DNA from 4 places in the Rahnella aquatilis CIP 78.65 genome. Region 2 is predicted to be linked to each of the others. Evidence: predicted binding sites of a transcription regulator. Region 2 holds the regulator's gene; each other region holds the start of a gene.
The links. Region 2 encodes CRP, which controls carbon source genes, mostly activating them, when cyclic AMP is high. Its sites were predicted from a motif close to ATGTGANNNNNNTCACAT; they were not measured.
Positions count from the first base shown of each region.

Region 1 (7,843 bases), 2.3 Mb from region 2:
ACCACCGGCATCGAACAACGTCTCGCAGACTGGCCGATCGATTTGCCCGGCGCAGCAGTGCTTTCCCTGATGCTGGTGGCGATTGCGCTCTGTGCGTACAGCGTTCAGCGCGCGGTGCTGGCAGGCAAAAATGTTGAAAGCATGACCGGCAAACCGGCTGACGTGACGCCAAAACCCCTGGCAGGCTGGACGATCCCGGTGCTGGTTTTGTTTACGGTGGTGGCGCTGATTGCTGTCGCTCTGCCGGTTGCCTCCATGCTGACCACGGCGTTTTCCCGCACGCTTTCCGGCGGGCTGTCGGTGTCCAACCTGACCCTGCGGCATTTTGGCAATCTGTTTGCCGCCCACGGCGACGCGCTTGGTGCGTTGTCCACCAGCCTCAGTCTGGCGCTGGGCACGGCGCTGATCGCCGGGGCAACCGGTTTTCTGGCCTCGTGGCTGGTGGTAGCGCGCAAAATTCGCGGTGCGGCGATGATCGACGGGTTGTCGCTGTTACCGGCCGCGCTGCCAGGGATTGTGGTGGGTGTCGGTCTGATTCTGGCCTGGAACCGCAGTTTCTGGCCGGTGACGCCGTACAACACCTGGGGAATTCTGCTGCTGGCGTACTGCTGCCTGTTGCTGCCTTATCCGGTGCGTTATGTCAGCGCCGCACTGAAGCAGATTGGCGGAAATCTGGATGCCGCCGCACGCGTGCACGGTGCCACGGCGGCGCAGACGCTGCGTCTGATCCTGCTGCCGCTGGTATTCCCGAGCCTGCTGGCGTCAATGATGATGGTGTTTGCGGTGGCGTCGCGCGAGCTGGTGACGTCCCTGCTGCTGTCACCGGCAGGCGTGCAGACCGTGTCGGTGTATGTCTGGCGTCAGTTTGAACAGGGATCGGCAGGAGATGGCATGGCGATGGCGTCGGTTGCAGTGCTGCTGAGCCTGACGCTGATGTTAATTGCGGTCAGGCTGCAACAACGGCCTGTGGCTTAACTTTCCCGCTGCGGTTCAGTGTGCGGACGGTCGCCGGAGGGGATCAGTAAACCGGCGGCGACAGCCAGCACCGAAATCACCGCAGACACGACAAATACCCAGTGCAGCGACGCCGCCACACTGTCGGTCAGCATCGTGAGCTGGTTGCTTTCCATCGTACTGCGAGTCGCTTTATCCATCAGTTGCTGCACCGGGTCACTCACCTGCGGCAGGCGGTATTGAAGATTAAGATTCAGTGTCGCGCCGAGCAATGCGGTGCCCATGGCTGAACCGAGCATGCGGGTAAAGAGTGTGGAAGCAGTAGCAATACCGCGAATGGCAGGCTCTACGCTGTTTTGCACCGATACAATAAACGTGGTGTTACACAGCCCCATGCCCGCGCCAATGGAAAATGCCGCAAGACGCGCCATCCACAAGCCGGACGATGGCGAGAGCAGTAACAGCGCCAGACTGCCGCCTGCCAGCAATAATCCGCCAATGACCGCCGTCATGCGATAGGAGGTTGCCTGCATCAGGCGGCTGCTGACCATGCTCGCCAGCGGCCAGCCAATGGACATCAGTGCCAGCGTAGTGCCCGCCTGTAACGGCGTGCCGCCAAGAACGCCCTGCACATAGGTGGGTAAAAATGCGCTGATGCCCATCATAGTGGCGCCAATGATCAACCCGCCGACGTTTGCGGCAATAATCACTTTATTTTGCCACAGCGCCAGCGGGAACAGCGGCTCCGGCGTTTTACGCTCCTGACGGACCAGCAGCCATGCACTGCAAACAGACAACACCAACAGCACCAGCGCCCCGTATCCCAGCACTTCAGCCTGCAACAACGCCAGCAGTAAGGCCGCCACAGACAGTGTCAGATAACCGGTACCGGCAAGGTCTAACTTGTGCGGTTTACGCTGACCATCCGGCGGCAGGTATTTCACCAGAATCATCATTGCCACCAGACCGATGGGCACATTCACCCAAAACACCACCGCCCACGGGAAATGGGAAACAATAAACGCCCCCATCAGCGGGCCGACAATAGCCGATACACCCCAGACGCTGGACAAGTATCCCTGCGCTTTTGCCCTTTCCTGCGGGCCGTAGACATTGGCAATCAATGTGGTAGCAATGGGCGTGATGGCTCCGGCACCCAGCCCCTGTAAGGCACGAAAGCCAATCATCCAGCCAAGCGAAGGCGCAAATCCGCATAAAACGGAACCGAGCAGAAACAGCGTAGTGCCGATAAAGAACATTTTGCGGCAACCGTATAAATCTGCCAGACGCCCGTAAATGGGCACGCTGATCGCCTGTGTCAGCAGATAGACCGCAAACACCCAACCGAGCAGCGAGAACCCACCCAGATCGCCAATGATGGTTGGCATCGCGGTCGCGACAATAGTCACTTCTACGGCCGCCATAAACATCGACAACATGCAGGCGGCAAGGATTAGAGGTCGGTGAGAAGATTTAACAGCAGACTTTACTTCAGGGTGATTGACGGCCATGTTCTTTGTTTTCTTTAGCATTGTTTTGATGAGTGCACGCAGGCAGATACCAGATTATAGACAAAAAAGAGGCGCCGGGTTTGCACACAGCGCCTGTTAAGGACAGTTTAATGATGACAACATTAGTTATAAGTGTTGATTAAAAAAAGATGATTTATTGAGAAAGCGATTATGCGTCCTCTGGCCTGAATAAATGGATGGGTAAAGTGAGGCGTACGGGGGCTAATAAGTTGGAAAAAGCCAATGACCGGGAGGGAGCAAAATGTCCACTACCATTAGTCCAGCGCGTCAGTCGCCCGGCACTAAATACGAGCTCACCAGCGAAATAAACTCCGCGTTCCCTTTCTATTATCACTCCCCCTTTTTTATGTTCACAGATACCCGTAAGAGAAGTATGTCCATGGACATGTTGATAATCTGCCTTGCCGCAAATAACAGCACCCGGAGCATCATCCATGATAGCAAACACCCAACCACCTCCATTTGGCACAAGGGTGCGTTGAGGATCCATTATATTAACAAGTTTATAATTTCCCGCCGCCTGACGGATAACTTCATAAACATATAACGGATTAGCGGGTTCCTGATCGACACATTTAGGGTCGATCACTTTCATCATTTTGCGTTTAAGCAACATGCTGGTCAATTTTGAATATTGCTGGTTTTCAAGCATTTTATTCCATCCATGATAAATTTTAAAAAACCGTCAGCCTCATACTTTAATCACCGTTTCCAGATTAAAGCTGGACAGGTCGAGAAACTTCGCCATATCGCGACTCTCCGCGCGAGGTAAATACGGAATTTCACCCAGCAGCGGCGCTGAAATATTGGCGCTGATAACGTCAATCGTTTCCTGGTAGTGAGCCAGACAGGGATTAATGCGGTTCGCCACCCAGCCGATCAACGGTAATCCATCAGCGATAATCGCCTGCGCGGTTAATAACGCATGACTGACACAACCTTCCTGAATCCCTACCACTAATACTACCGGCATATTTTGCTGGCGTACCCAGTCAGAATATAAAAGCTGAGACGTGATCAATGTTCTCCACCCGTCGCATCCTTCAACCACCACCGTGTCGGCCTCTTCACGCATGAAATTAAGACCATCAGTCATTATTTCAAAAACATTTTCAGGGAGCTGGCTGACATAAATATCTTCGTCAGCTAATGCCAGCGGGGTTATTTTATTAAAAGGATAAGAAATAGAAGATGACTGCTGGAGTGTTACCGCATCTTTATTTCGAACCCCGTCGGCCAGCTCCTGGCTGCCTGTTGCAATAGGTTTATAGCCTAAAACGCAGCGATCCTGCGCGGCTAAGGCCTGAAGCAAGGCACGTGTGACAATGGTTTTACCTACACGAGCGTCTGTCCCCGTGACGAAAAAGTGCGTTAACATGGAATTCAGGCTCCGGGATCTCTCCGTCTTATTGAAAGATAGTCTCCGGTAAGAAAACACCGCCAGAGACAAAGTAACGACAGAAAGTCTAGGCGATGCGCGATGAGAGCGGTTTGCGTTAGCGCAATGTTTTGTTGACTGTACGTGCGGTTAATGTGCAGGTCTTATATTTTTTTTATTTATCAACAGATGTTAATGGTATATCCAACGTTGATTTCAAATATGCAGGTTATTAGCCTTGTAGCAATTTAATTAAGAGGGATCCGCTATACAACGCGTCTTTCACTAATGCCGCGCCGGGCATCGTTCCCTGATTATAAAATTGTGTCGATTCAAGTTTGATATTTTCGCTATAAGCAGGAAGAGATTGCTGCTGAATACAGGACATTATCGCGGGATGAAGAATATCCTGAGATAAATTAAGCGGTGAGCCGATCAGCACTTTTTCCGGATTAAACAGATTGACCATGATCGCCAGAATGCGCCCGACGCTTTGTCCGACGCTGATGATCACATCACGCGCAAGCTGATCGCCACGGTTTGCTGCATCACACACGGCTTCGATGGTCAGCGATACACCATGCAGTAAGCTGGCCGGAATCGGTACCGCTAATCGCTGACGAACCAGATCCAGAATGCTGTCAGTGCTGGCAACGGTTTCAAGGCAACCATGATTACCGCAATAACAGCGTTTGCCGTAAGGATCCACCTGCGTATGACCAATTTCCGCCACACTGCTGCTGCCGGCATGCAACACGCGCCCGCCAGTGATCACCCCCGCCCCGACGTTGTGATCAATCACCACCTGTACCACATTTTTACAGCCCCGCGAGGCACCGTATAACGACTCGGCCAGCGTCCAGGCACCAATATCATGTTGCACATACACCGGCAAACCGGTGTGTTCCGACAGCGTGTCGCCCAGCGGCATATCAAACACATCATGATAAAACGGCATGCGGTGCACAATGCCGCGGCGTGCGTCAATCATGCCCGGTAAGGTAATGGCGATGGCGGTCAGGCGTTCGAGTTTGCGCTGATGACGGATAAAAAACTGGTCGATTTCGGAAATAATACGTTTCAGCAGCGGTTGCGATGCCTGTTCCGGCAGCGGGAGGACTTCTTCCACCACCAGTTTACTGCTGAGATCACGCAGACCCAGCGTAATGGAACCCAGGCTGATACGTGCTGAAAGATAATGCCAGGCCTGCGTATCGAGCGCTAAACCAATGGCAGGACGTCCGCGGCTGCCGGGATCCTGAAATTCAGTTTCCAGCACCAGATGTGCCTGTATTAACTCACGAACTATCTTGGTGATACTGGCAGGAGCCAGTTGTGCTTTCTTCGACAATTCAATACGCGAAATAGGACCAAACAGATCTATCAGGCGGTATACAGCACCGACATTAGTTTGTTTTATCTGATCGATATGTCCTGGTTGCCCGTCGGGGATCACTCAAGGAACTCCTGTTATTTTCGCGCTTCAAAATAAAGATTAGGGCTATGTTGGGGTTTTTGTCATATGTCGTCAACTATTTGATTCGTTATGTGATTTGGTGCACAAATTGCGTGAAAAGACGCTCAGAATTGACTGGAAATACAGCACCTTCTGACTTTGCGTCCTCATTCTTCGTGTAACAACAAATCCATAAATGCGCGGGCTGCAGCGGTGACAGGTCGCCGGGCGTGATTCACCAGCCAGAGTTCTGTCGTGCCCTGCAGGCTGCCAAATCGTAAATACCGCACGCCCTCGACCTGAATACGCAAATAGGAAGCGGGCAGAATCGACACGCCAAGACCGGCCGCGACCAGCCCGATAATGGTCAGCGGTTCGCCGACTTCCTGGGTGATGTACGGCGTAATCCCCTGTGCTTTGAGCTGGCCGAGAATATCGTCGTAAAGTGACGTGCCGACATCTTTAGAGAAAAACACAAACGGCTGATCGGCAAGGTGTTGAAAAGTCAGTTCCCCTTCTTTAAGCGCATTCAGCGGATGGTCTCTGTGCACCACGGCAATCAGCGGTTCGGAAAGTACGAGATGGTGTTCCAGTTCCTCCGGCAACTCGCCATTGCGCATAATGCCCAGATCCAGTTTTCCCTCCAGCAAGGGGTCGATCTGCTGTTTGCTGTTGAGCTGCTCGATGCGGATATTGACGTCCGGATAGGTCAGCCGAAAACGGTGTAAGGTGCGCGAAACCCGCCGTAAAAACGGCGCTGAAGAAGTCAGACCGAGTGTCAGATTGCCTGATTCACCGCGATGAATGCGTGCCGCCTGAGCTGACGCCTCATCGACCCGCTGCAAAATCTGCCGGGCTTCCTGCAAAAAAGCCTGTCCCGCCTGTGTCAGCCGTACACTGCGGTTGTTGCGATAAAACAGCGTGGCCCCCAGATGGATTTCCAGCGCCTGAATTTGCTGGCTCAGCGGCGGCTGGGAAATGTGCAGACGTTCCGCTGCCCGGCCAAAATGCAGTTCCTCGGCAACGGTGATGAAATAACGCAAATGACGCAGTTCGATGTGGTTCATGATGTGGATCAGTTCACCCTGATTGATACTTTAAACATATCGTTCTTCACTGATTAATATATTAGACAATAACTGTCTCAGCGTTAAAATTCTCACACATTTTAAAATTAAGTTTTACCGCACCCCGTATTAAGGACTTACCGTGAAAACCTTCCGGCGGATTCCCGCTGCACCAGCCAGTGATTCAGTGAATGACGACGAGTTAAATCCGCAAACCCCCGTCGTGCGCTCAGGCCTTAAAACCCCTTTTATCAAACGTGGTACACCGCAATTTATCCGCGTCACACTCGCTCTGTTTTCAGCAGGTCTGGCGACGTTTGCCTTGCTGTATTGCGTTCAGCCAATCCTGCCGGTGTTGTCGCATGATTTCGGCGTTTCACCGGCCACCAGCAGCCTGTCGTTGTCATTGTCCACCGGTTTAATGGCGATTGGCCTGCTGTTTACCGGGCCGGTTTCTGACGCCGTCGGGCGTAAATCCGTGATGGTAGTGGCGTTATTCCTTGCTGCGGGCTGCACGCTGGTCTGTTCCTTTATGCAAAGCTGGGATGGCATTCTCATCATGCGCGCGCTGATCGGCCTGTCGCTGAGCGGTGTGGCGGCCGTCGCCATGACTTACCTCAGTGAGGAAATCCACCCCAGCGTGGTCGCTTTCTCGATGGGTTTATACATCAGCGGAAATTCCATCGGCGGCATGAGCGGACGTTTAGTCAGCGGCGTGCTGACGGACTTCTTCTCCTGGCGTATTGCCGTTGCCGTTGTGGGTTTCTTCGCCCTCGCGGCGGCAATCATGTTCTGGCGCATTCTGCCGCCGTCGAAACATTTCCGCGCCAGCTCGCTGAAACCGCGCAAGATGCTGATTAACTTCAAACTGCACTGGCGTGACAGCGGTTTACCGCTACTTTTCGCCGAAGGTTTCCTGCTGATGGGCAGTTTCGTGACCATGTTTAACTACATCGGTTACCGTCTGCTGTCATCGCCCTACAATCTGAGCCAGGCGATTGTCGGCATTATCTCTGTCGTCTATCTGATGGGTACCTACAGCTCGCCCAAAGCCGGGGCGCTGACCGGCGTTTATGGCCGCGGCCCGGTGTTGATTGGCGCGACAGCGCTCATGCTGCTGGGGATTTTGATCACCGCCTTCTCACCCGTCTGGCTGATTTTCATCGGCATGATCCTGGTCACCGGCGGATTCTTCGCCGCCCACTCCGTCGCCAGCGGTTGGATCGGCAGGCGTGCCCGCCGTGCGAAAGGTCAGGCATCATCTTTATATCTGTTCAGCTACTACGCGGGGTCCAGCGTCGCCGGGACGTTAGGCGGATTCTTCTGGCACGCATTTGGCTGGTACGGGATTACGGGATTTATCAGTTTGATGCTGATTATCGCTGTCGGCGTTGGCTTTAAGCTGATGAGCTTATCCGAGGCGAAAGCGGTTTAACTTGTTTGCTCCTCCCCTGCG
Region 1 is NC_016818.1:2,607,280-2,615,122, forward strand. It holds gene RAHAQ2_RS11785 (ABC transporter permease) at 1-975, shown strand, start outside; gene RAHAQ2_RS11790 (MDR family MFS transporter) at 972-2,465, opposite strand; gene RAHAQ2_RS11795 (hypothetical protein) at 2,635-3,138, opposite strand; gene bioD (dethiobiotin synthase) at 3,178-3,864, opposite strand; gene mlc (sugar metabolism global transcriptional regulator Mlc) at 4,097-5,320, opposite strand; gene RAHAQ2_RS11810 (LysR family transcriptional regulator) at 5,488-6,387, opposite strand; gene RAHAQ2_RS11815 (MFS transporter) at 6,575-7,822, shown strand.
Region 1: the regulator CRP is predicted to act here: its motif matches at 5,411-5,428, upstream of mlc (sugar metabolism global transcriptional regulator Mlc).

Region 2 (7,843 bases):
TGGTCTCGAAGCCGCTCCGTTCAGCTGAATTTTGAGCACGCCAATCAACTTATTTAAAAGATAAAAGACAATCTGCCGTTGAATTTGAGATCCTGCGGGCGATTCAGAAATCTTGCCGAACGGAGCGGCCTGAAGACCCAGGGCTTCAGGACCGAGAGAGGGAACCGCAACGCGGCAAGATTTCCAGCCTGTCGCTGCGGTTGCTGAAACATAGCCAGCGAGCGGAGCGCGTGTTGAAAAAGCGAGGGGAAATCCAAAAGGGGAAAAGCACTTTCCCATTTTGGGCGGTTTCGGCGCTGCGCGTTAAGTGATCCCCGTACTTGAGAAACCGAAACTTTCTCAATCCGTTTTAAGCCGTCAGTGCGCGGCATCCGCACTTGAGAAACCGAAATAGCTCCGGCCAATTTTTAATTCGGAGATTTAAAGGGCAATCCCCTTCACGTTCACGCCCGCCGCGTCAGCCAGATACCATGATGTGGCCTCTGCTTCCACGCCAGTGACGAAATGGTATGCATCACGCTGAGATGCGAAATCACGCGCCGCAGATGGCGTTCCATTTCGGTCAGCGGCATATCGGGGTGAAGTTCCGGTGCATTAAACAGATTGTTCTCGCTGCCCGGCCCGTCGTAGAGCAGCCGTTGCTGACAGCTTTGCAGCGCGATTTCGCAGGTCTGTAAATATTCCGTCGCCAGTTTTTCCGGCAGCATGTAATGCTCGCGGGCAAGGATCGTCATCGCGTTGATATGCTCGACCACAAACTGGCTGTGCGTCACCCATAAACGCATGTCCGCCAGATAATGCGAGTTAAACCCCGGTTCCTGCATCGCCTGGTTGAGCGAGGTAAACAGCTTATTGTGTGCCTGATTGACCTGCATACGGGTGTACGCCAGCCTGGCGGTGTCGGGATTTTCCTCAAGCAGCAGGCGGATAGCGTTCTGATAGGTTTCCAGCGCCTGGTGCGCATTCTGGCGCAGCAAACCGCTTTGCCATTGTGGCCACAGCCAGATAGTGCCACCGAATGCCAGTGCGCAGCCGATCAGCGTATCCACCAGCCGCGGTACCAGAAAATGCACGCCATTCATCGCCAGCAACTGCAGGGTATACACTGCCGTCACCGTCATGCCGACCATCGCCAGCCCGTAGTTTTTGCGTAAAACCGTATAGGACAACAGCGTGATCAGCAGCATGTACAGCAACGTGGTGCCTTCCGGCAACTCCAGTTTTAACAACCCTGAGGCAATCAGTAATCCGGCCAATGTGCCCAGCGCACGGTGCTGGATCCGCACGCGCGTGGCGTTATAGCCGTTCTGGCTGACCAGCATAATAGTCAGCAAAATCCAGTACGGTTTGGGCAGATTGAAAAACAGCCCCAGACTGCTGCCAATCGCCAGAATAATGCCCAGACGCGCGGCATTGCGCAGGGCCACGGATTTGAATGAGAGATAACTTTTCAGCGCAGGCCAGAAGGGCAGACGCGGCTGAGTGTTCATCAGATCGCGCCGGTACAACGGGCGCTGGGTGCGCAGCAGACGCGCGATACGGCTGAAATGGTAATAACAAAACTGGCCGACCGGATTGTCCGGGTTACGCGCGGCGATTTTCTCCAGCGCGGTCAGCTCATTGGCCATCGTAAAGCGCTCGGATAAGCGATGATAAAGGATATCGTCGGCAATCACCCGCAGACGGGCGGAAATCACCTGCGCATTGCGACGGATAACCGCTTCGGCATGGCTTTCCTCGACCAGTTTCTGTACTTCCTCCGGCTGATGGAGGCTGACGGTAATGTGCTCCTGCAAATCGAGTGCGACCTGAAAACGCTGAAACAGCCGCTTATGGTGATGATGATGTCCGTGCTGGGGCAACATGTGCAGTTGCTGATAAAGCAGGGCAATCAGGTCGATAACCTGCTGCTGGCGGGTCAGCAACGGCGGCAAAGCGGTTTCGGGATCGGTATGTTGCGTCAGCAGGCTGTACTTGGCTTCGAAATAATCCGCGAGTTGCAGATAGAGCTGGCTGAGCGTTTCGCGCATCGGTTGTTCTTTCGAAATACGAAACCACGCCCAGTTAAACAATCCGTACCAGGCGGTGCCGGCAGCGAACAGCACCGGGGCCTGCCACATCGGGCGCACGCCCACCATGCTCAGCGTGAAGATAGTTGCCACCAGCGCGCCGGGTAACAGACGCGCATGCAGCGGGCTGATTTCACCGGTGACACCGAGCAGTAACGCCAGCGACAGCATAATGAGCGGCAGCGGAACGTGCCAGTTTTCCAGCATCAGTTGCAGCAGAATACTGCTCACGGCAAAGAGTGAACCGCCGACGAGCAGGCGTTTGAAAAAGCGTTTGTGCGGAGTATCCAGACCGGCGATGTTGCAACAGGCCGGACAGAGAGAAAACAGCAGCCCCATTTGCAGATTGCCGAACAACCAGCAAATGCTGACAGGCAGGCACAACACCAGCGTCTGGCGCAGCGCGTAGTTCACTTCAGGATGGTAAAACAGTCTTCGCCATAGCGTCATGGGTAAAGCTTAGCCCATAAAAAAGGCGCGACAGTGTTCTGCCGCGCCAATTTTTGAGGGATTAACGTGTGCCGTAAACGACAATCGTTTTACCGTGTGCGGAGATCAGACTCTGATCTTCCAGCATTTTGAGGATTCGTCCGACTGTTTCACGTGAACAACCGACGATTTGGCCAATTTCCTGACGGGTAATCTTGATTTGCATCCCGTCCGGATGGGTCATTGCATCAGGCTGTTTAGCCAGATTAAGCAAGGTTTGAGCGATACGACCGGTTACGTCGAGGAAGGCAAGGTTGCCGACTTTCTCTGACGTCACTTGCAGACGGTTGGCCATCTGCGCGGAGAGGCGCATCAGAATATCCGGGTTAACCTGAATCAGCTGGCGGAATTTTTTATAAGAAATTTCAGCCACTTCACAGGCAGTTTTAGCACGTACCCAGGCACTGCGTTCCTGACCTTCTTCGAAGAGTCCCAGCTCGCCGATGAAGTCACCTTGGTTAAGGTAGGACAGTATCATTTCCTTGCCTTCTTCATCTTTAATCAGGACAGCAACTGACCCTTTCACGATGTAGTAAAGCGTTTCGGCTTTTTCACCCTGGTGAATCAGCGTACTTTTAGAAGGATACTTATGTATATGACAGTGAGACAGGAACCATTCAAGAGTCGGGTCTGTTTGTGGCTTGCCGAGAACCATTTGCTATTATCCTCTGTTGTTATCGCTGCCCAAAATCACAGGGCTCAGAGTTCCCTGTACGGCACTTCAAAATCCAAAGCGCCCTTTCAGCATATAACTCCCCAGAAATGCTGCAAGCGGATGTCGGAGTGCAACAGCCTGTTTATTGCTGTTATCACCGTGGGTTCTGTTCTTAAACCGCAAAAACCGTCACCGCAATTTACTGGAAAGTATGTTTCGGCTTTGTTTGTAGCACAGGTTTGAGATGCTGTCTTCTGTTGTCTCGCTTCAGCATGATGGCGATCGGGTTACGTTGCCAGATTTTAGGTGAAAGGGTACTCTGAGAGCAGATTTCGATAAGTTTATTCACCGGGAGAATAGTTCATGCATGCACGTGTCAAATGGGTTGAAGGGCTGACATTTTTAGGTGAGTCTGCATCGGGTCATCAGATTTCAATGGATGGCAATGCGGGTGATAAAGCCCCAAGCCCGATGGAAATGTTACTGATGTCCGCAGGCGGTTGCAGCGCAATCGATGTGGTATCAATTTTACAAAAAGGCCGTAATGACGTGCGTGATTGTGAAGTGAAGCTGACCTCACAACGCCGCGAAGAAGCGCCGCGCCTGTTCACGCACATTAATCTGCATTTTATCGTCACCGGGAAGGACCTGACCGATAAGATTGTCGAACGTGCGGTCAGCCTGTCTGCCGAAAAATACTGTTCTGTGTCTCTGATGCTGGGTAAAGCGGCCACCATCACCCACAGCTTTGAAGTGATTGCAGCCGAATAAAGTTTACTCGATCTTCTTGCCTTCCATCAGGCGTTGCACCAGCGGCGCCATGATCAGCTCCATCGCCAGCCCCATTTTGCCGCCCGGCACCACCAGCGTTTTGATGTGCGAGATAAACGACCCCTGTAACATCGCCAGCAGATACGGGAAATCGATGTCGTCCAGCCCCTGGAAGTGGATCACCACAAAGCTTTCATCCAGCGACGGAATGGCTTTTGCTGCGAACGGGTTTGAAGTGTCGATAGTTGGCACGCGCTGGAAGTTGATGTGCGTGCGGGAAAACTGCGGCGTAATATAGCTGATGTAGTCATCCATCGAACGCACGACGGAATCCATCACCGCTTCACGGGAATGCCCGCGCTCGCCGGTATCGCGCACCAGTTTCTGGATCCACTCCAGGTTAACGATGGGCACTACGCCGACCAGCAAATCGACCTGTGCGGCGACGTCAATTTTGTCTGCCACTACGCCGCCATGCAGACCTTCATAGAACAAAATGTCTGTCGGTTCCGGCAATGCCTGCCACGGCGTAAAGGTACCCGGCACCTGATTGTAGGGAACGGCTTCGTCATAAGTATGCAGATACTTACGTGAACGACCCGTGCCGGTTTCTCCGTATTCGATAAAGCTTTTTTCCAGTAAACCAAAGTCATTGGCTTCCGGTCCGAAATAGCTGATATGACGGCCGAGATCGCGCGCTTTGCGTATTGCCGCATCCATTTCAGGACGAGTGAAATGATGAAAACTGTCGCCTTCCAGTTCCGCCGCGCGCAAACCAAGCTGCTGAAATATTTTACGAAATGCCACGCTGGTGGTTGTGGTGCCGGCACCGCTCGAACCGGTCACGGCAATAACAGGATGTTTGGCTGACATAATGCGCTGTTCTCCATAAAGGTGATGCAGGCAGGCGAGACGCGGTCTTTTCTGTGGTCGAAGATCTGGCGTCAAGGCTGCGCATAATTAAGCCTATTGTTACCATATTTATTCGCGAAGCCAAAGAGGGCATCACTATTCTAAACCCGCCAGCAACGGTTGGATCAGCGGGTCTTTCTGGTGGAACAGAGAAACAATGTCATGCAGCGCCTTGCCTGTGTACTCCTTTTTCCACGCCAGACTGAGCGGGGAAGGGGCGCGCGGATAGCGGATTTGCCGGGCGATCAGCTCGCCGCTGTCGAGATACGGCTGGCACAGATGGCGCGGCAGAAAACCGATACCCATTCCCTTCAGGTGACAGGCCAGTTTAGTCGCCACATCTGCCACGATGATCTGCCGTTGCCCGGTCAGCAACCAGGCCACCCGCTTGTTCAGATGGCGCGAGGTGTCTTCCACATTGATGGCAATGTACTGACGCAATACCGCTTCTTCCAGCATGCCAGTGATGTGCTGCAACGGATGAAAGGGCGCATGAACAAAAACCCAGTCCACTTCACCCAGCGGCAGCAGATTCACGGCGTTAGAAAGGGATTCGGTACCGGTCACGCCAATCGCCAGCTGAAAATCTTCGTACAGCAGCGTATCCCATACCCCCATGTAAATCTGCCGTGTGAAAGTGAACTGCGTGAACGGGTAGCGCTGCGTCAGAGAGCTTAATAACGCTGCCAGAGCTTCAGGGCAGTACATCAGATTGTTCACCACCACATTCAGCTGGCGCTCAATGCCGTCGTTAATCTGCTGCAATTCGGCCGGTACACCCTCCAGCCAGGTTAGCCACTGGCGACATCGTTCAAGCAGGTGCTGTCCGGCGGGCGTCAGCGACACCGTGCGGGTCGTGCGGTTGAGCAATAACGTCCCGGTACTGTCTTCCAGCATCTTAATTCGATAGCTGATGGTCGCAGGCGTTTTATGCAGCATCTCTGCCGCGCGGGAAAAGCTGCCTGTTTGTGCGACGTGCATAAAGGTTTTAATCGACTCCTCATCCAGCATAGGTCACCCGAAGTAATGTTAATGCATTGAATGAAAAAGATTTTATAGATTTAACCGGATGAGAATTGTGGACTTCATCAATTTTATGGAATCTTTTTCCATATTTATATTGAGCAAGTTGGAAAAAGTTTCTACAGTAATTGCATTGAGGATAAATCCGCCAATCTGGCGGGCTTATCTCACCGGTTTTATTTTAAATGCAGGGATGAATGCCATGGAACTTCCGGTTTACCCGCTGACCCAGGCGGCCTTCGCGGCTTACGGTGATGTGATTGAGACGACAGGTCGCGATTTTTTTCATATCAACGACGGCAAGGTTGAGCGGTACCACGATCTGACCAACGTGGAAATCCTCGGGCAGGATCGCCCGCTGGTCAGCATCAACCGCGCCCAGCCAGCACCGTTGCCCATTGTGGTGACGCAACTCGAAAAACACCCGCTCGGTTCACAGGCGTTTGTGCCGATGCAGGGCGAGCGCTTTATCGTGATTGTTGCGGCAGGGGGCGAGACGCCGGATATCTCCACGCTGAAAGCCTTTATCACCAACGGCCTGCAGGGCGTGAATTATCACCGGAATGTCTGGCACCATCCGCTGTTTGCGTTTGAGACGGTGACGAATTTTCTCACCGTCGATCGTGGCGGCGCAGACAACTGTGATATCAGTCAGTTACCTCAGGGCTATCAGCTTATTTTACCCGTTGCAGCGGGATTAAAGTCGTGACGCTATAAAGCATCTTGCATAAGATACAAGCATCTGAAAACAAGCGAAACGCGGGCGCTCAGCGCCTGATGCTGGAGAAATGTGAGATGGCCGAAGTAAAAAAACGGGGGCGTCCTAGCCAGCCTGGTTCTGGTTCGCAAAAGGGCGCTCAGGCCTTAGAACGCGGCATTGCGGTGTTGAATTATCTGGCGCAGTCCGGCGGCAGTTCTTCTGTCAGCAACATTGCAGAGAATTTATCGCTGCCCCTTTCCACCACTTTTCGACTGCTGAAAGTGCTGGAAGAGGCCGATTTTGTTTATCAGGATGCGCAACTGAGCTGGTGGCACATCGGCTTACAGGCGTTTACGGTCGGATCGTCTTATATCCATAACCGGGATGTATTGTCAGTCGCCGCGCCTTATATGCAGCGCCTGATGTTGTTGTCGGGCGAAACGGCCAATCTGGCGATCCGCAACGGTTTCGAAGCGGTACTGATCGGCCAGCGGGAATGCCAGTCGATGGTGCGGATGTGCGCGCCACTTGGCAGCCGTCTGCCACTGCATGCCTCCGGGGCCGGGAAAGCGTTGCTGTATTCGCTGGATGACGAGGCGCTGATGAGCCTGATGATGCAGGCGGGGTTGAAGAACTTTACGACGCACACGCTGGATAATCTGAATGCGTTGAAAAAGGATCTGCAACACGCGCGTCAGCAGGGTTTTGCACAGGACAGCGAAGAGCATGTGACAGGGCTGAACTGCCTGGCCTCGGCGATTTTTGACAGCAATAACAATGCGGTGGCGGCGATTTCGATCTCCGGCCCCAGCTCCCGCTTAACGACGGAGCGTTTTACCGATTTAGGCGAACTGGTGCGGGATACCGCGCGTGACATCAGTCTGGCCCTGGGCCAGCGCCACTAACCGGTTCGTCCTGCGATCCCCGCTCTGTCGTGAGCGGGATTTTTTTCAGTCAAATTAAAGTTGGAAACTTTTTCCGTTATTTTATGCAAAGCGGAATTACCTGAGGATTTAGCTATGGCTCGTATGACAGCTGCACAGGCAGCAATGTATGTGTTGGAAAAAGAAGGGATCACCACCGCGTTTGGTGTACCGGGCGCAGCGATTAACCCGTTTTATAACGCCATGCGTCTGCATGGAAAAATCCGTCATGTGTTAGCCCGTCATGTGGAAGGTGCATCGCATATGGCCGAAGGCTATACCCGTGCGAAAGCCGGGAACA
Region 2 is NC_016818.1:330,847-338,689, forward strand. It holds gene RAHAQ2_RS01460 (YccS/YhfK family putative transporter) at 444-2,519, opposite strand; gene crp (cAMP-activated global transcriptional regulator CRP) at 2,581-3,213, opposite strand; gene RAHAQ2_RS01470 (OsmC family protein) at 3,577-3,984, shown strand; gene RAHAQ2_RS01475 (phosphoribulokinase) at 3,988-4,857, opposite strand; gene allS (HTH-type transcriptional activator AllS) at 4,993-5,907, opposite strand; gene RAHAQ2_RS01485 (ureidoglycolate lyase) at 6,122-6,628, shown strand; gene allR (HTH-type transcriptional repressor AllR) at 6,715-7,524, shown strand; gene gcl (glyoxylate carboligase) at 7,639-7,843, shown strand, end outside.

Region 3 (7,843 bases), 380 kb from region 2:
CGTGCTCCGGTGATGCAACCCGCGCCAACAGAGACGGCACCTGTCATTCCAACCGATTTGTCTGTTATGGGCATGTATCATCACGCTGATGTGGTGGTGAAGACCGTCATGATCGGTCTGCTGCTGGCTTCTGTGGTCACCTGGGCATTGTTATTCAGCAAGGGTGCAGAAGTCTTCACGGGTAAACGTCGTATGCGCCGTGAATTTGATGCGTTGTCTTCCGTTCGTACTCTGGACGAAGCCGCCGAGCAGGCTGAAAGTTTTGCCGCCAGCAGCATCAGCGCGCAGATGATCCGCGATGCGCAGAACGAGCTGGAACTGTCTGCCGGATCAACGGACAACAACGGCATTAAAGAACGTACCGGTTTCCGCCTTGAGCGCCGCGTCAGCGCCGCTGGCCGTTACATGGGCCGTGGTAACGGTATTCTGGCGACCATCGGGGCTATTTCGCCGTTCGTCGGCCTGTTCGGTACCGTATGGGGCATCATGAACAGCTTCATCGGTATCGCACAGACGCAGACCACCAATCTGGCAGTCGTCGCACCGGGTATCGCCGAAGCCTTACTGGCGACGGCGGTGGGGCTGGTTGCGGCCATTCCTGCGGTGGTGATCTACAACATTTTCGCCCGTACCATTACCTCTTACCGTCATCAGGTAGGCGATGTGGCGGCGCAGATTATCCTGTTACAGGGCCGTGATTTGGATCTGGCTGCCAGCGAAGGCAATGCGCCACGCGGTCAGACAGGTCAGTTACGCGTAGGGTAAGAACAGATTATGGCTATTCGGTTAAACGACGATATCGACGAAAGTGGTGAAATGCATGACATCAACGTCACGCCTTTTATCGACGTCATGCTGGTATTGCTGATTATCTTTATGGTGGCGGCACCGCTGGCCACCGTGGATGTGCGGGTGGATTTACCGGCTTCGACGGCGAAACAGCAGCCGCGTCCGGAGAAACCGATTTTCCTGTCGGTAAAAGCGGACAAGCAACTGTTTCTCGGCGACACACCCGTGAACGGCAGTAATCTGACCGCCATGCTGGATGAGCGTACTCAGGGCAATAAACAGAGTACGATTTTCTTCCGTGCGGATAAGAGTGTTGATTACGAAACGCTGATGAGTGTGATGGATAACCTGCGTAAAGCCGGTTACCTGAAAGTCGGGCTGGTCGGCGCAGAACAAACCGGTGCCACGGCGGCGCAGTAAGTTGTGAATCAAATCAGACGCACAAAAAAGGCCAGCATTTGCTGGCCTTTCGTTTATCTGAAGATGGGTCACTCAGGTCACCGGTGCCGGGTTAAACACCGCCAGCGCATTGTGAATGCCCCAGGTGTCTGACCAGGTTTTCTTGCGGCCGCTGGCGATGTCCAGAATGAAGTGGAACAGTTCCCAGCCCACATCCTCGATAGTGGCATCACCGGTCGCAATTGTCCCGGCATTGATATCCATCAGGTCGTGCCAGCGGTTTGCCAGTGTGGTGCGCGTTGCCATTTTAATCACCGGCACGGCCAGCAGGCCGTATGGCGTACCGCGCCCGGTGGTGAATACCTGAACGGTAATACCGGAAGCCAGTTGCTGTGTCCCGCAGACAAAATCGCTGGCAGGTGTGGCGGCGAAAATCAGGCCTTTTTTGGTCGGACGTTGTCCGGGAGACAACACTTCTGAAATCGCGCTGGTACCGGATTTAGCAATGGAGCCCAGCGCTTTTTCAACCACGTTAGCCAGACCGCCTTTTTTGTTGCCCGGAGACGGGTTGGCGCTGCGGTCGGTCTGACCCAGCGACAGATAATTATCGTACCAGGCCATTTCTTCCAGCAGACGTTTGCCCACGTCGACATCAGCGGCACGCGGTGTCAGCAGGTGGATGGCGTCGCGGACTTCTGTCACTTCCGAGAACATCACCGTTGCGCCGCAGCGCACCAGCAGATCAGAAGCGTAACCGACAGCAGGGTTTGCGGTTACGCCTGAGAAGGCGTCGCTGCCGCCGCACTGCGTGCCGACCACCAGATCGGAAGCCGGGCAGGTTTCGCGCTGGCGGCGGTTCAGGCGTTCCAGATGAAATTGTGCGACGGTCAGAATATCGTCCACCATTGACTGGAAGCCGACATGCTGCTCATCCTGCAAACGCACAATGTGCGTGTCATCGAGTGAAATCGCCTGCACATCCGGTGTGCCTTCCAGCAGACGTTCCGGTTGTAATTTCTCACAGCCCAGGCCGACCACCATGACTTCGCCGCCAAAGTTCGGGTTCAGCGCCAGATTGTGGATGGTGCGGATCGGCACGATCGCCGCAGGGGCGTTAATCGCCACACCGCAGCCGTACAGGTGATTCAGTGCCACGACGCCATCGACATTGGGGAATTTCGGCAGTAAATCACGTTCAATGATTTTCACCACGTAATCCACCACGCCCGCCACACAGTGCACGCTGGTGGTGATCCCCAGCAGATTTTTGGTGCCGACGCTGCCGTCGGCATTGCGGTAACCTTCAAAGGTATAACCTTCGAGCGGTGGCAGCGCTGGCGGCACACGGGTGGCCAGCGGCAGGCTGTTCAGCTCAGGGGCAACCGGTAATTCCACCAGCGATTCGTCAATCCATCCGCCCTGTGCGATATCCCGTACGGCATAACCAATGACTTCTCCGTAACGAATAATGTCGCCGCCTTTGGCAATGGTTTCTAACGCCACTTTATGGCCTTGCGGAATATGCTCAATTAATTCCAGACCATTAGCAAATCGGGTGCCGGCTTTTAAGCCATTGTCATTCACAATAATCGCCACGTTATCGCTTTCATGAACTTTAATAAAAAGCGCTTCGGTAGCGTGTTCTTTATCTTTATTACGTGACATAACTGTCTCCGCGTTTATTAAACATCCCGGAACAAAAAATTCCGGTTAATTCTCTGAAGTGGGCGCTCAATAATGTTCTTGTAAACATGCTCGGGTAATACAGGGTATGGTGTCCATTATAAGGCAGTCTTCCGGGAACCTCATTGTGCAACTGACCAGCTTTTTGCCTGATGAGCGTCATTCTGTGTGGCAGTTGACAGAATAAATGTGATGTAAATCACCCTTTGATTTGCGCGGTTATCACCTCTGCACAATCTGTGATTCTCCTCCCACACCGATGTGTGTATGCAAAAGAATAGTCACAATCAGCAGGGCTATTCTTGGGCGAATGCACAGTGTTATTTCCGGGCCTCTTTTTTATACTGTTCTGGCCCTCTGAAGGTGACGTTGAAAGTAATACAGGTAAATTTCAGGCGATCATAAATAAAGCATTTATTGCCTGTTTCGAATTAAGAAACTGTACGGCGAATAACCCCAGGTGAATGAAAAACGTTATTTCGATAGCGATAAGCTGCCTGAAAAATTTTCGCATTATGACAATGAGGGTCACCATGAACATTCAATCTCAGTCCCGGACAATCGCGCAGAGTAAGGTGCGGACCCATATCCGTTACTATATTCTGCTGATTATCTTTTTAATCACGGCGGTGAATTATGCTGACCGCGCAACGCTCTCTATCGCGGGAACTGAGGTCGCGCGTGAGCTGGGCCTGGATGCTGCCGACATGGGACAAATCTTTGCCGCGTTCGGCTGGGCTTATCTGATTATGCAATTGCCCGGCGGCTGGCTGCTGGACAGATTTGGCTCCAAAAAAGTGTACACCTACAGCCTGTTCTTCTGGTCGCTGTTCACCCTGTTGCAGGGCTTTGTGGGTTGGTTCCCGCTGGCATACGGCGCACTGACGCTGTTCATGCTGCGTTTCATGCTCGGCTTCTCAGAAGCCCCGTCCTTCCCGGCAAACGCCCGTATCGTGGCAGCCTGGTTTCCGACCACGGAACGCGGCACGGCCTCCGCTATTTTTAACTCCGCACAGTATTTCTCGCTGGCGCTGTTCTCACCATTACTGGGCTGGCTGACCTACGCCTGGGGCTGGGAACATGTTTTCATCGTCATGGGCGTGATTGGTTTTGTGCTGACGCTGGTGTGGATCAAATTTATTCACAACCCGCCGGAACATCCGAATATCTCTAAAAGTGAGCTGGAGTATCTGAAAGACGGCGGTGCCGTTGTCGACATTGACCATAAGAAAACGGACAGCGCAAACAGCGGCCCGAAATGGAGCTATGTTCGTCAGATGCTGAGCAGCCGCATGATGCTGGGGATCTTCTTCGGGCAGTATTTTATTAACAGTATTACGTGGTTCTTCCTGACCTGGTTCCCGATTTATCTGGTTCAGGAAAAAGGCATGTCTATTCTTAAAGTCGGGATGATTGCTGCAATCCCTGCGTTGTGTGGTTTTGCGGGCGGTGTGCTGGGCGGCGTGTTCTCAGATTTTCTGATCAGACGCGGCTACTCGCTGACTGTGGCGCGTAAAATTCCTATCGTGCTGGGCATGTTATTAGCCACCAGCATCATTTTGTGTAACTACACGGACAATAACGTACTGGTCGTCACCCTGATGGCGCTGGCGTTCTTTGGTAAAGGCTTCGGGGCGCTCGGCTGGCCGGTGATTGCGGATACCGCGCCAAAAGAAGTCATTGGCCTGTGCGGCGGCATTTTCAACGTGTTCGGTAACGTGGCATCCATCGTGACGCCGCTGGTGATCGGTTACATCGTGAAAGGTCTGCACTCTTTCAATATGGCATTAATTTTTGTGGGCTGTTCAGCACTGATGGCGATGCTTTGCTATCTGCTGGTGGTCGGCGATATCAAACGTCTGGAACTTAAGAAACAGTAAATTGCGATGCGGGGTAATCCGGGCATCCCGGCTCTGCCCCCTTTTATGAGGTCAGATATGAGTAACCAAATGATTCCAAACCGGTTCCGTCAGGACTTATTGCAAGGAAAAACCCTGATTGGCTGTTGGTCAGCATTATCCAGCCCGATTTCAACTGAAGTGCTGGGTGTGGCGGGTTTTGACTGGCTGCTGCTTGATGGTGAACATGCGCCGAATGACGTTGGCACGTTTGTGCCGCAACTGATGGCGCTGAAAGGCAGCCGCAGCGCGCCGGTCGTTCGTCCGCAATTTAATGATCCGGTGGTGATTAAACGTCTGCTGGACATCGGTTTCTACAACTTCCTGATCCCGTTTGTGGAAACGCAGGAGCAGGCAGAACTGGCTGTAGCGTCTACCCGTTATCCGCCAGCCGGGATCCGTGGCGTTTCCGTTTCGCATCGCAGCAACATGTTCGGCACCGTGCCGGATTACTTCAACCTTATCAATGACAACATCGCAGTGATGGTGCAAATCGAAAGCCAGCAGGGCGTCGACAATCTGGATGCCATTGCCGCCGTTGACGGCATTGATGGCATTTTCGTCGGCCCGAGTGATCTGGCCGCAGGCATGGGGCATCTCGGCAATGCCGGGCACCCGGATGTGCAGGCCGCCATCCGTCACATTTTTGCGCGTGCAAAAGCACACGGCAAACCGAGCGGTATTCTGGCACCGGTTGAAGCGGATGCCCGTCGTTATCTGGAGTGGGGCGCGACCTTTGTGGCCGTCGGCAGTGATTTAGGCGTTTTCCGCGCAGGAACTCAGGCGCTGTGCGATCGCTTCACCCAGTGATCCGCTCTCATTACATCAATATAAAGAGGATACCCGCATGAAAATTGGCTTTATTGGTTTAGGCATCATGGGCAAGCCTATGAGCAAAAACCTGCTGAAAGCAGGTTATGAGCTGGTCGTTATGGACCGCAATCCGGATACCGTAGGCGAAATTGTCAAACTCGGCGCGACGGCAGCAGACACGCCAAAAGCGGTAGCGGCGGTTTCCGACGTGATCATCACGATGTTGCCAAACTCGCCACAGGTGAAAGAGGTGGCGCTGGGTGAAAATGGTCTGATTGAGGGCGCGCGGCCGGGGACGATTTTCATCGACATGAGTTCTATCGCCCCGCTGGCAAGTCGTGAAATCAGTGAAGCGCTGGCTGCTAAACACATCGCGATGCTCGATGCGCCGGTCTCCGGTGGCGAACCCAAAGCCATCGACGGCACCATGTCCGTGATGGTGGGCGGCGACAAAGCCGTGTTTGATAAATGCTATGAAATCATGAAATCCATGGCGGGTTCCGTGGTGCACACCGGTGATATCGGTGCGGGCAACGTGACCAAACTGGCGAACCAGGTGATTGTGGCGCTGAACATTGCGGCGATGTCAGAAGCGCTGGTACTGGCAACCAAAGCGGGCGTCGATCCGGATCTGGTTTTCCAGGCCATTCGTGGTGGCCTGGCGGGCAGTACCGTGCTGGAAGCGAAAGCACCAATGGTGATGGATCGCAACTTTAAGCCGGGATTCCGTATTGATTTACACATCAAAGATTTAGCCAACGCGCTGGACACCTCACACGGTGTCGGCGCACAACTGCCTCTGACCTCGCTGGTCATGGAAATGATGCAGGCATTGAAAGCGGATGGTCACGGGCAATCTGACCATAGCGCCATTGCACGCTATTATGAAACCTTAGCGAAGGTTGAAGTTACCCGTTAGTCTGCGGCGGCCGCGCGGCACCCGACACGGGAGGCGCGTGGCCCTGCAGGCAGGATGCAAAACTGACAGGACGCTTTTCCACATCGGCGCGTGCAGTTTATGAAGGTAATGACTTTATGAAAATAGTGATCGCACCGGATTCATACAAAGAAAGTTTGTCTGCTTTGGATGTGGCAAAAGCCATCGAAAGTGGTTTCCGTGAGATTTTCCCCGAGGCGGAGTACGTCAAGTTGCCCGTTGCCGATGGTGGCGAAGGCACGGTAGAAGCCATGGTGGCGGCTACCGGCGGACGGGTGGTGAAGGTGAATGTTACCGGACCCCTGGGCACACCGCTTGAAGCATTCTTCGGCCTCTCAGGGGATGAGAAAATCGCGTTTATTGAAATGGCAGCGGCCAGCGGGCTGGAAAGTGTTCCTCCGGCGCAACGTAATCCGCTGAGAACCACGTCATACGGCACAGGGGAACTGATCCATTCAGCCCTCGGCCATGGCGTAAAACACTGCATTATCGGGATTGGCGGCAGCGCCACTAACGATGGCGGAGCAGGCATGATGCAGGCGCTGGGCGCAAAATTGCTGACCAAAGAGGGTAAATCGATTGGTCAGGGCGGCGGCGAGCTGGAAAAACTGCATCATATCGATATCAGCGGGCTGGATCCGAGAATTAAAAAATGCCGCTTTGAAGTGGCGTGTGACGTCACGAATCCGCTGACCGGCAAGGACGGGGCTTCCGCCATCTTCGGCCCGCAAAAAGGCGCGACACCGGAGATGATTGAACAGCTCGACGGCTATCTGCATCATTATGCCCGGGTGATCAAGCAGGATCTGGGCATTGACGTTGAGCATGTCCCGGGCGCCGGCGCGGCCGGTGGCATGGGGGCGGCACTTTACGGGTTCTGTCATGCTGAACTGCGTCAGGGCATTGAGATTGTCACCGATGCACTGGGGCTGGATGAGCTGGTGAAAGACGCCACGCTGGTGATTACCGGTGAAGGGCGGATTGACAGCCAGAGCATCAACGGCAAAGTCCCCATTGGCGTGGCGCGGGTGGCCAAGCGTTACAACAAGCCGGTGATAGGCATTGCCGGCAGTCTGACAAAAGATGTTGATGTCGTTTACGACCATGGTCTGGATGCCGTTTTCAGTGTGCTCTACAGCATTTGTACGCTCGATGATGCGCTGAAAAACGCCGCAGACAACCTGCGAAAATCAGCACGAAATATTGCCGCGACCATTAAGTTATCGCAAAAGCTTTAACCGACCGCAGTCAGGATAAAAAACCGGTGTTCAGGCCCAGCCTGCGCCGGTTTTTGTATTTTATTTCCGGCGTTTTTACGTTAGGT
Region 3 is NC_016818.1:711,955-719,797, forward strand. It holds gene exbB (tol-pal system-associated acyl-CoA thioesterase) at 1-765, shown strand, start outside; gene exbD (TonB system transport protein ExbD) at 775-1,209, shown strand; gene garD (galactarate dehydratase) at 1,282-2,853, opposite strand; gene RAHAQ2_RS03240 (MFS transporter) at 3,405-4,751, shown strand; gene garL (2-dehydro-3-deoxyglucarate aldolase) at 4,809-5,579, shown strand; gene garR (2-hydroxy-3-oxopropionate reductase) at 5,563-6,501, shown strand; gene RAHAQ2_RS03255 (glycerate kinase) at 6,618-7,757, shown strand.
Region 3: the regulator CRP is predicted to act here: its motif matches at 3,059-3,076, upstream of garD (galactarate dehydratase).

Region 4 (7,843 bases), 1.2 Mb from region 2:
CGCATGTTGCGGCGTTTCAAATACCGCACGGCGCGAGCCGATTTCCACAATCTGCCCAAGATACATCACCGCCACACGGTGGCTGATGCGTTCCACAACGGCCATATCGTGAGAAATAAACAAAAATGCCAGACCAAACTCTTTCTGCAAATCCATCAGCAGATTGATGATTTGCGCGCGGATAGACACATCCAGCGCCGAAACCGATTCATCGGCAATCACCACTTTTGGATTAAGCGCCAGCGCACGCGCAATGCAAATTCGCTGCCGCTGTCCGCCGGAAAATTCGTGAGGATAGCGCTGCGCGTGTTCCGGCAGCAGCCCGACTTTCTCCAGCAACCACGCCACACGGGCTTCGGCTTCCGCGCCTTTTGCCAGGTTGTGAACCAGCAGCGGTTCCATGATGGAATATCCTACCGTCAGGCGCGGATCGAGCGAGGCATAGGGATCCTGAAAGATAAACTGAATATCGCGGCGCAGATGTTGCAGTTCGCTGCCACCGATATCGGTCAGCGTCTGGCCCTTAAAAGTGATAGTGCCTCCCTGACTTTTCACCAGTTTCAGCAGCGAACGGCCGGTGGTGGATTTCCCGCAGCCTGATTCCCCTACCAGCGCCAGCGTTTCACCAGGATGTAAATCAAAACTGACTTTTTCCACAGCATGAACCCGGCGGGTCACCCGATTAAAAATGCCGCTGCGCAGGTCAAAGCGCGTGACCAGATCACGCACCTGCAATATTGGTGGCACACCTGGCGTGAGAGTGTTTTGAATCAGCGCCGGATCGCTTTCCTGCTGTTCAGGCGCGGGAAAGCGGGCGGGCAGCGGTTTACCCGCCATCGAGCCGAGTTTTGGCACCGCCGCCAGCAACGTCCGGGTGTAAGGCGCCTGCGGAGAGCGGAATATAGCGTTCACCTCTCCGGTTTCCACACTGTTGCCCTGATGCATCACCAGCACACGATCAGCAATTTCGGCCACCACACCCATATCATGCGTGATAAAAATCACGCCCATCTGCATCTCTTTTTGCAGCACACGGATCAGTTGCAGAATTTGCGCCTGAATAGTGACATCCAGCGCTGTGGTCGGTTCGTCGGCTATCAGCAACGCCGGTTTACAGGAGAGTGCCATCGCAATCATCACCCGCTGGCGCATACCGCCGGAAAGCTGATGCGGGTAACTGTCGAGAATATTCCGGGCTTCGGGAATGCGCACCAGATCAAGCATCCGTAACGCTTCCGCGCGGGCGGCGCGGTGATCTTTGTTCTGGTGCAAACGGATCGATTCGGCAATTTGCTCCCCCACCGGAAAGACCGGATTGAGCGACGTCATCGGCTCCTGAAAAATCATCGCCATATCCGCGCCGCGCAGGTTGCGCATGGCGGGCTGCGAGGCGTTTCTCAGATCGACCACCTCACCGTTACGGCGACGAAATTGCATTTCCCCTTGTGAAATCTTCCCGCCGCCCTGTTCCACCAGCCGCATCAGTGCCAGTGAGGTCACGGATTTTCCGGAACCCGATTCGCCCACAATCGCCAGCGTTTCACCCCGTTTCACCTGAAAACTGAGCTGATTAACCGCCGGGATCACCTGCCCTTCATGGGCAAACTGTACGCTGAGCTGGCTGACAGCCAGCACGTGGTCGGGAGGCAGGATCAGAGGACTGTTCATGAGCGGTAAATACTGACGACGGGTGCATCACCCACCCTGGCAAAGCCGCGGTACATGCCTTCACTGTTAAAAGGCAGCACCACGTTGCCAAATTTATCCACGGCAATCATTCCGCCGCTTCCGCCCAGGGGCAGCAGTTTTTCCTGCACCACCTTGCGGGTGGCCTCTTCCAGAGAAAGACCGGCGTATTCCATCAGCGCCGCCACATCATAAGCCGCCACCGTGCGCATAAACACTTCGCCGGTGCCGGTGCTGGAAATCGCCACCGTATTATTGCTGGCATAGCACCCGGCACCAATGATCGGCGAATCGCCCACGCGCCCGGCCTGCTTGTTAGTCATACCACCGGTCGATGTCGCCGCCGCCAGATTGCCCAGAACATCCATCGCCACGGCACCCACGGTGCCAAATTTATGTTCAGGATCCAGCGGGTCATCTGAGGCAGATGCACTGAGCGATGCGCCGTCGTGATCGAGCATCACGCCGGTATCCGCCGCGATAGCACGCTGCAACTGGTCATAACGTTCCTGCGTGAAAAAATAATCCGGTCCGACCATTTCCTGGCCGTGTTCACGGGCAAACGCCTCCGCGCCCGCACCGGTAAACATCACATGCGGGCTGACTTCCAGCACCTTACGGGCGGTGAGAACAGGATTGCGAATATGGTTCACACAACTGATGGCACCGGCATCGAGCGTACGGCCGTCCATAATGCAGGCGTCTAACTCATGAGTGCCCTGATGGGTAAAAACAGCCCCTTTTCCGGCATTAAATAACGGGCATTCTTCGAGCAGACGCACCGCTTCGGTGACCGCATCCAGTGCGCTGCCGCCGGAGGCCAGAATAGCCTGTCCGCTGGTGACTATTCTCTCCAGTTCGGCTAAATAAAGTCGTTCTTTTTCAGCGCTCATTGCTGCGCGGGTAATCGCCCCTGCACCACCGTGGATCGCAATAACCGGCCGCTTCTTGTCCGAAACGGAAGCCGCTGAATTATCAGTAGAAAAACTCATTAGCGCTGCACCTTTCGATGTTGTATTTATGTATAGGAAAATGTTGAGCTGTTTTTGACTATATTTAGCCCGCAACAGTATGTAAAGCAGAAATGTCGCGCCATTAAAAGGTCGCTAATTGCTTAGATTGTTTAGGAAAAACAAATGCTGCAATTGAATATACCTGCGGGACAAATGACCAAAGAACAGCAATAATAAACGTCTTAACTGCGGATAAAAGCATCTCTGGATAAGCTTTCCGTGGCTTTTTTATTTTCTCTTTTTAGGAAATCAGTTTATGGAAACTGTTTATAACCGCCGTCGGATTAATGTGATCTCATGGCTCAGCTATTTCTTTACCGGTGGACTGGTTTCCACTCTGGGCATTGTTATCGGACCGGTGGCCACTGCATTTAACAAAGATCCGGGCTTTATCGGCCAGATGTTCTCCTTAATGAACATCGGTCTGTTCCTGCCAATCATGATCAGCGGCATTCTGATGCGTAAGTTTGATCTGGGCAAACAGCTGATGACCGGCTCTTTCATTTCCGTGCTGGTGTGTATCGCGCTGTTTATCATGCCGTCGATTACCCTGTTCGGCGTGGGCGTGTTCCTGATCGGTGCCACCGCGGGCCTGATGATGTCTATCGGCAGCTACCTGGTCGTTCGTATTAATGACGATCCGAAAAAACGTTCAGCGAACTTAATCTTCACCGACTTCTTCTTTGCGCTTTCCGGTATGACGCTGTCACTGGTGCTGGGTTTCCTGTTCAAACACGGCGCAAGCTGGCTGGCGATGTACGGCATCATGGGCGTTCTGAGCTTGCTGATGATTTTGCTGTGCGCGGGTCAGAAATTCCCGAATGTTCCGCAACCGGTTAAAAACGAAGCCAGTCATAACGTGGCGAAAGAGCCATGGGGAATCGCAGTCTTCTTCCTGTGTATTGCGTTGTTTGCTTTTGTCTTTACCGAACTGGTCTTCACGCTGTGGATGCCAAGCTGGCTGCATGAGCACTTCAGTATGGAAACAGACCGTGCCGCGATTTACATCACCACCTACTGGATGGTGAAAGCGATTGGCCTGTTCCTGAACCAGTTCACCGTGCGTTTCGTGAAACTGCGGACTTTCCTGCTAATTTCCGTGATTATCGGCATGGCAAGCCTGGCAGTGCTCACCACCAGCAATTCGCCGACGCTGGTGCTCTTTGCCGTGGGTCTGTTCGGTTTCTGTAACTCCGGTCTGTTCTCCGGCCTGATGAGCTACGGTAGCCTGCAGGTGAAAAATTCACCCCCTACGCTGACATCCGCACTGCTGACCACCAGTTCCGTCGGCACGCTGATTTTCGCGTCCTTCTCTTCTTTCATCTACAACGAGTACGGTTTGTTCTGGGCGCTGAATATCGCGACCGTTTCCTACGCGTTGCTGGTGCTGATGGTGGTGCTTGCCAGCCTGAAGAGCAAGGCAGAGAAAATTAACCACGAAGTGACCGCACACTGAGTCTCAGTGGCGAACCATAAAAAAGGGAAGGCATAAAAGCCTTCCCTTTTCTTATTGTCGTTGCTGCGTTTAAAGCTGCGGGCAACGCTGCAAACTGTTTAGCCAGGATGTTTCAGGCTGAGCGGCCAGACGACGCGCACGTCCGTGGCGGCGTAAAATCAATCCTTTGTCCTGCATTTCACTCAGATCGCGTCTGATCGTTTCGAGACTGACATCCAGCGATTGTGCCAGTTCGCTTACCTGTAGCACTTCATGTTGTTCAACCAACTGAAGGATGGCCTGATGACGATTTTTTTTAAGCACCGGTTATTCCTGTTTATATGACAGTTATGTGACGAAAGTCACAAATAACGGCAACTATAATACCCACGTTACATTGTTAATTTTGGGATCGATCTCAATTTTTCAGGAATCTTCGCAGAATTTTTACGCCTTCAGTGATTTTTGGTTCGCTGCGTTTCTCTGTCATACTATGCGCATGCTCCCTTTCCTTGCCCGGCTCCGGTGAAAATACCTGCTACGCCGGGACGAATGACTAAGGATTTTTCATGGAATTCAATACTGCCGGTCTGATCTCACTCGACGAAGCGCTGGATAAAATGCGCGCCTGCGTACCGCCTAAAACAACTCAGGAGGCCGAATCTCTGCCACTCGCTGGTGCCGCGGGGCGTATTACCGCCGCACCGGTACTTTCACCGGTTTTCGTGCCACCGTTTGATAACTCGGCGATGGACGGCTATGCGGTGCGTTGCGAAGAGTTGTGCGATGGCGCAGTGTTCCCGGTTGCAGGCAAAGCCTTTGCGGGTGCGCCTTTTCATGGCGAATGGCCGGCCGGAACCTGCATTCGTATTATGACCGGTGCACCGGTGCCTGCAGGCGCTGACGCCGTGATCATGCAGGAACAGACCGAAGTCGCGGATGCCGGTGTACGTTTCACGGCAGCCATCACCAAAGGCCAGAATATCCGTCTGACCGGTGATGACATAAAACAGGGTGACAGCGTGCTGCCTGCCGGCGTGCGGCTGGGTGCAGCAGAATTACCCCTGCTGGCCTCACTGGGCGTCACCCACGTTGATGTCTGGAAGCCGCTGAAAGTCGCGGTATTCTCCACCGGCGATGAACTGCAACCGGTGGGCACACCTTTGCAGGAAGGCCAGATTTACGATACCAACCGTTTCGCCGTGCGCCTGATGCTGGAACAACTGGGCTGCACCGTGCTGGATCTGGGCATTATCCGCGACAATCCGCAGGCATTGCGTAAAGCTTTTGAAGAAGCCAATGCGTTTGCGGATCTGGTGATTTCCAGCGGCGGCGTGTCGGTCGGTGAAGCCGATTACACTAAGCAGATCCTGGATGAACTGGGTGAAATTGGTTTCTGGAAGCTTGCCATGAAACCGGGCAAACCTTTCGCGTTCGGCAAACTTGAAAACAGCTGGTTCTGCGGTTTGCCGGGTAATCCGGTGTCGGCTGCGCTGACGTTTTATCAACTGGTTCAGCCCTTTATTGCGCAATTGTCCGGCCATACGGCCTGGCAGTTCCCGCCACGCCTGAAGGCAAAAGCGGTAACACCATTAAAAAAATCCCCCGGACGTCTCGATTTCCAGCGCGGTATTTTCAGCACCAGTGCCGAAGGTCAACTGGAAGTCCGCACCACCGGACATCAGGGCTCGCATGTGTTCAGCTCATTCAGTCAGGCCAACTGTTTCATCGTACTTGAACGCGAACGCGGCAATGTGTCGACAGGCGAAATCGTCGAAATCGAACCGTTTAACGCCCTGTTGCGGAGCTGAACATGCCTCAATTGCCGGAACTGACGGACGCCGAAATCCTGCGTTATAACCGCCAGATTGTTCTGAAAGGGTTTGATTTTGACGGTCAGGAGCAACTGAAAGCCAGTCATGTGCTGATTGTCGGACTGGGTGGTTTAGGCTGTGCCGCGGCGCAATATCTGGCGGCCGCAGGCACCGGTACATTAACGCTACTGGATTTCGATACGGTTTCGCTGTCCAACCTGCAACGCCAGACGCTGCATACGGATGCCCGGATCGGCATGCCGAAAGTGGAATCCGCCGCCATAGCGCTGGCGGCAATCAATCCGCACATCGCCATTCATCAGATTAATGCACAGGCCAGCGACGATATGCTGCGTGACCTGATCGCCGCCTGCGACGTGGTGGTCGACTGTACCGACAACGTCACCACACGGAATCAGCTGAACGGTGAATGTTTCGCACAGAAAAAACCACTGGTTTCCGGTGCCGCAATCCGTATGGAAGGCCAGCTCAGCGTATTTACCTATCAGCCGCAGGAGCCGTGTTACCGCTGCCTGAGCCGCTTATTTGGCGAAAATGCGCTGACCTGCGTGGAAGCCGGTGTGATGGCGCCGCTGGTCGGTACCATCGGCAGTTTACAGGCCATGGAAACCCTCAAGTTGCTGACAAAATGGGGTGAAACCCCGCGCGGAAAACTGCTGATGTTTGACGCCATGACGTTGCAGTTTCGCGAAATGAAGCTGATGAAAGATCCGCATTGTGAAGTGTGTGGTGATTGCTGAATCAGTCAATTCAGACACAAAAAAACCGCCTTTATCGGCGGTTTTTAAATAATGAAAACCTCTAAATCATTCGAGTTGTATCCAGGCGGCAACTGAACAAATCCCCGGGAGCATACATCAGTATGTGACCGGGGTTTGTGAAGACAGCCAACGCAGAGACAGCTTGAAGGATGACGAGGTTTAATTGATGCCCTGACTGCGCAGGTAGTCTTCGTAATTACCCGAGAAATCAATCACGCGCGTCGGTGTCATTTCCAGAATACGCGTCGCCAGCGAGCTGACGAATTCACGGTCGTGAGAAACGAAGATTAGCGTGCCTTCGTACATTTCCAGCGCCATGTTCAGCGATTCGATGGATTCCATATCAAGGTGGTTGGTTGGCTCATCCATAATCAGGATGTTCGGACGTTGCATCATCAGTTTCCCGAATAACATACGGCCTTTTTCACCCCCGGAAAGCACTTTCACTTTCTTCTTGATATCGTCCTGACCGAACAGCAGGCGGCCTAACACACCGCGCACGGCCTGCTCGTCGTCTTTCTCGGATTTCCACTGGCTCATCCAGTCGAAGACGTTCAGGGTGTCATCGAATTCATATTCATGATCCTGCGCGTAATAACCGATTTTGGCGTTTTCAGACCATTTTACTGAACCGCTTTCCGGTTCATGCTCACCGACCAGCGTTTTCAGCAGGGTTGATTTACCAATACCGTTAGCACCCAGAATCGCGACTTTCTCGCCCACTTCCAGCATCAGGCCGAGGTTTTTAAACAGCGGACCGTTATCAAAACCTTTGGTGATTTTTTCCACTTCCAGCGCATTTCGGAACAATTTCTTGTCCTGCTCGAAGCGCATGTAAGGGTTCTGACGGCTGGATGCTTTGATTTCATCAAGCTGAATTTTATCAATCTGACGGGCACGGGAAGTCGCCTGTTTAGATTTTGAGGCGTTCGCGCTGAAGCGGCTGACGAACGATTGCAGTTCAGCAATCTGCGCTTTCTTCTTGGCGTTATTGGCGCTGAGAAGTTCACGCGCCTGCGTCGCCGCCGTCATGTATTCGTCGTAGTTGCCCGGATAAACACGCAGTTCACCGTAGTCAAGATCCGCCATGTGCGTACACACCATGTTCAGGAA
Region 4 is NC_016818.1:1,536,020-1,543,862, reverse strand. It holds gene RAHAQ2_RS07075 (dipeptide ABC transporter ATP-binding protein) at 1-1,668, opposite strand, end outside; gene RAHAQ2_RS07070 (isoaspartyl peptidase/L-asparaginase family protein) at 1,665-2,678, opposite strand; gene tsgA (MFS transporter TsgA) at 2,956-4,155, shown strand; gene RAHAQ2_RS07060 (DeoR family transcriptional regulator) at 4,225-4,458, opposite strand; gene moeA (molybdopterin molybdotransferase MoeA) at 4,704-5,945, shown strand; gene moeB (molybdopterin-synthase adenylyltransferase MoeB) at 5,948-6,709, shown strand; gene RAHAQ2_RS07045 (ABC-F family ATPase) at 6,890-7,843, opposite strand, start outside.
Region 4: the regulator CRP is predicted to act here: its motif matches at 4,485-4,502, upstream of RAHAQ2_RS07060 (DeoR family transcriptional regulator).